DNA from 2 places in the uncultured Haliea sp. genome. Region 1 is predicted to be linked to the other one. Evidence: predicted binding sites of a transcription regulator. Region 1 holds the regulator's gene; the other holds the start of a gene.
What was found. The regulator PhoB, encoded in region 1, activates phosphate uptake and scavenging genes when phosphate is short. The targets are predictions, from matches to a motif close to TGTCATAAANNTGTAACA.

Region 1 (2,198 bases):
CCTTGGTAATATCACGCACAAACACCAGACGATCACCGTTGCCAAACAGGGTGATGGCAAACTGCAGCGTCTGCTCGCGATCGCCCTGCATGCGCAGCTGCAGGGGGTCTTCAAAGGCGCCTGCGATGTAGTAGCGATGGAAGGCGGGCAGGCGCACCAGATTGAGCAACGCCTGGCCACGGTCGGCAGGATAGCGCAGTCCCAGCAGCCGCTGTGCCGCCTCATTGCTCCATTCGATGGCGCCCCCGGCGCTGACCATGACGGCGCCGTCGTGCATGGAGGAAAGGGAGTCCTGCAGGTAGTCCAGTCGCGAGCGCAGCTCCGTCTCGCGCGCACTGGCCTTGCGCTGTAGCTGGTACAGGCGGTCATACAATGCGCCCCAGAAGCCAAGGGCTTCCGGTGGCTCCTGGGAGGGGTCCTGAAGCCAGCGCAGAAGGCGGCGCATCTGCCACGCCCAGCGCACCGTCAGCGCCAGCAGCGCCGCCGACAGCAACAGCCAGGGCCAGCCGATGAGCCAACCCACGGTGAGCGCTACCGCAACCAGTGCCAGCAGCCGGCGCAGTTCCGCCAGCCAAGCGGCCTGTGGACTCACCGCGCGGGAACTCCGCGGGCGGAGAAGCGGTATCCGGTACCGCGCACCGTCTGTACAAGGTCGCTGTAGTCGGCCTGCGGGGTCTGCAGTGCTTTACGCAAGCGCCGGATATGTACGTCCACCGTGCGCTCTTCCACGTACACGTTGGCCCCCCAGACCTGGTCCAGTAGCTGGCTGCGTGTGTAGGCGCGCTCGGGGTGGGACATGAAAAAATGCAGCAGGTTGAATTCGGTAGGCCCCATTTCAACCGGCTCGTCGCAGAGGAAGATGCGCCGGCTCTCGCCATCCAGGACCAGCTGGGCAACCTGTATACGGTCCTGTTCATCCCCGCCAGCGGAGCGTCGCAGCAGCGCCTTGATGCGGGCGATCAGCTCGCGCGGTGCAAACGGTTTGGTGATGTAGTCGTCAGCACCCACATCCAGCCCCTGGATCACATTGTCCTCCGCGGTCTTCGCTGTGAGCATGATGACGGGCACGTCACGGGTGGTGTCAGTGCGCTTGAGCCGGCGCAGCAGCTCCAGGCCACTGCCCCCGGGCAGCATCCAGTCCAACAGAACCATGTCCGGACGCTCGTCAACGATCAGAGTAAAGGCATCCTGGATGTTCTCCGCCTCAAGGCAACGGAAGCCCGCAATCTCCAGCGCCATGCGCAACATATCGCGGATGGCAAACTCATCATCAACAATCAATACCTGACGTTCATTCATTGGTCACATTGTCCTCTTTTTCGCGCTGTATCCGCGTATTAGATGAGGAAATTGTGACAATTAAATGACAGCTCACCCTGCGCTGCCGCATTTCTGCCGCGGCGGCGGGGTGTGACCGCATGAAACAGGCGCTCCGGACCTAACGCAGACTGGCGTTGATGTTGGCCAACACCTTGTCGCCGGGACACAGATCTTCCTCGACCAGGCTGTTCAGCGGGCGACGCGACGTCTCCATGATGTCATGCAGATCCCGGGAGTCCTTGTCCATGTAGATGAGTCCGGTCAGGATCTGACCCTCCGCGCTGTGCCTCTGCAGTGCCACCATGGCAGAAACCCTGTCGAAGGGGTCCAGGTCGGGCGCCAGTTTTTCAAGGTGCAACACGGAGCCGTCGTGCAGGGTCACTTCCTGGCTGCGGCCCGCCGGGTAGCTGGCGGTGATCTCCTCACGCATGGGCACGAAGTCCACGGTCCCGGTGGCCTCTGCATGTTCGCGCACGAAATCATAGCTCTTGGTGGACCCCGGGTTGTTGTTGAAGGTGACGCAGGGCGAGATAACGTCAATCAGCGCAAATCCACGATGGGAAATGGCCGCCTTGATCAAAGGCACCAGTTGGCCCTTGTCACCGGAAAAGCTGCGTGCCACAAAGGTTGCACCGAGCTGCAGGGCCAGGCCGGGAAGATCAATCGCCGAGAAGGGATTGGGATCGCCCTTCTTGCTCGCCGAACCGGCATCCGCCGTCGCCGAGTCCTGCCCTTTGGTGAGACCATAGCAGCCATTGTTCATGACGATATAGACCATATTGAGGTTGCGCCGCACCGCGTGGGCAAACTGCCCCATGCCGATGGACGCCGTATCACCATCACCGGAGACGCCGAGGTATAACAGGTCTCGGTTGGCC
Region 2 (2,198 bases), on a different contig from region 1:
GGCTTCAATTTCACGGGAAGCAGCACTGGCATAGGCGACGACAGCCTGGGTGGCAATGACAGTCTCAACGATGGCTGTCTTGCCGGAAACGCCGGCCAAACGAACAGTCAGTGGGCTACAAGCGTGCTGGTCGGTGGCGCGGGCTGCGCCGGCGTGAGCCTGGGGCTGTACGTGCTGTCCCCCCTGCTTACCGTTCCGGGTGCCCTGGCGGTCCCGGTGGCCAACCACTACGCGCTCGGTGTGACGGCTCTGCTCTTGATCGCACTTGCCGGCTGGGCCAGAAAACGAACTTCGTCATCCCGCAGGGCATAAGCCCGGGCGCTGACGCCCGGCCGCGGTATCAGCTGCGCAGAAACGCCAGCATCCAGCGTCCGACGCGCTCGGCCTCGGAGTCCTCTGCCAGCGACGCCATGCCCTGCGTGTAGGCCTGCTCACCGATACGTTCGCGGCGAAACTGCATGACCGCCTGCGCATAACCCGGCACGAACTCGGGATGACCCTGGAAGGTCAGGATGTGATCACCCAGCTGGCACACGGCGTTTTCGCAGAATTCGCTGCCGGCAAGCACCTCGGCGCCCGCTGCCGGTGCCACCACCTGATCCTGGTGACTGACCAGAATCGCAAAGGCCGCCGACCCCTGATCGTGCCAGGCAGGCAGACGCTGGAAGCTGTGACGGTGAATGCCCACGCCCCAGCCCTTGGGTGACTTCTCGGTCTTACCGCCCAGGGCCTCGGCCACCAGCTGGTGCCCGAAACAGATACCCAGCAGTTTTTTCTTGCGCGCGTGCAAGGTCCGCACAAACGCCTTCAAGCGCGCTATCCACGGGTCGCTGTCGTATACGCTGCTTTTGCTGCCGGTAATCAGATAAGCGTCCACCTCATCGATATCCTGCGGATAGACGCCCTCCTGTACATCGTATACGTGAAACTCGAGGGTCGGGTCGAGCCGGCTGAGCAGGGCAATGAACATGTCGGGGTACTCGCCAAAATCCGGCACCCACTCAGGCCTGACGGCGTCTGTCTTCAGGATTCCCAGTTTCACTGTGCACTTCCCGTGTTGCGTGACGGCGGAATCCGCATGGTATGAGAGCGCCCACCCGCTGTAAATTGCTATCGCACGCCCTGGCGCATCCCCCGTGCAGCACGCCTGATTTCATCAAACCGTCACTCCGCTGTCACACCGCTGCCACACCGAGCGGCCATAGTGTCCACATGAAGCTGCTCAACGCCATGCACAGGCTGGACCTTCACCTGCTCGCCCGCATATTTTCCCAGGGTGAGCGGCGCATGGTCCGCCCGCTTGCCCGCGCCGTGTCACGCTCCGGCGACGGCTACCTGCAGGCACTGGTACCCCTGTTACTGTGGCTTCTCGCCGCACCGGGGTCACTGGGCTTCGCGACAGCACTGGCCACCGCCCTTATTGCCGAGCGCTCTCTATACTGGAGCCTGAAAAACAGCCTCAAGCGGCCGCGCCCGCAGGTCGCGGTACCGGGTTTTCGCAGCCTGATCACCGCATCCGACCAGTTCAGCTTTCCGTCGGGCCACACCTCGGCGGCGTTTCTGCTGGCAACGCTGCTCACACTGTTCTACGGCGGCCCCTTCGTGGTGGTCTTCGTGTGGGCCTGTGGGGTGGCCCTGTCCCGCATCCTGCTCGGTGTACACTTTCCGGGTGACACCGTCGCGGGGGCCCTGATGGGGGCGGGCATTGCGCTGGCGACTGTGCAACTGACGGGGCTACCAGCTTGATGCGCATTCTGTACGGCGTGCAGGCCACCGGCAATGGCCACATCAGCCGTGCCCGCGCCATGGCCCGGGCCTTCGAGGGTCTGGACGTGGAGATTGTCTGGGTGTTTTCCGGTCGCGAGCGGGACCAGCTGTTCGATATGGCGCCCTTTGGCGACTTCCTGCACTGCCGCGGCCTGACCTTCGCCACCGAAGCCGGCAGAATCCGCTATCGCAAAACCCTGAGCCAGGCCGGATTGTGGCAGTTTCGCCGCGATGTGCGCACTCTGCCCGTGCGGGGCTTTGATCTGGTCGTTACCGATTTCGAACCGGTTGTCGCCCGCGCCGGCCGCAGGGCGGGTATTCCCACCATCGGCATCGGCCATCAGTACGCCTTCGGCGGCGACACGCCGACACCGGCGGGGCATTGGCTGGCACGGCGTATCATGCAGGCCTTTGCCCCGGTGGACAGGGGA

Region 2: a site for PhoB is predicted at 1,152-1,169, ahead of AACZ17_RS06230 (phosphatase PAP2 family protein). Genes of this name have one in related genera too.

The regions. Positions count from the first base shown of each region.
Region 1 covers NZ_CAXBAE010000001.1:40,768-42,965, forward strand. The annotation lists gene phoR (phosphate regulon sensor histidine kinase PhoR) at 1-592, opposite strand, end outside; gene phoB (phosphate regulon transcriptional regulator PhoB) at 589-1,299, opposite strand; gene AACZ17_RS00230 (2-oxoacid:ferredoxin oxidoreductase subunit beta) at 1,439-2,198, opposite strand, start outside.
Region 2 covers NZ_CAXBAE010000003.1:321,127-323,324, reverse strand. The annotation lists gene AACZ17_RS06240 (hypothetical protein) at 1-312, shown strand, start outside; gene AACZ17_RS06235 (GMP synthase) at 341-1,042, opposite strand; gene AACZ17_RS06230 (phosphatase PAP2 family protein) at 1,213-1,746, shown strand; gene AACZ17_RS06225 (glycosyltransferase family protein) at 1,746-2,198, shown strand, end outside.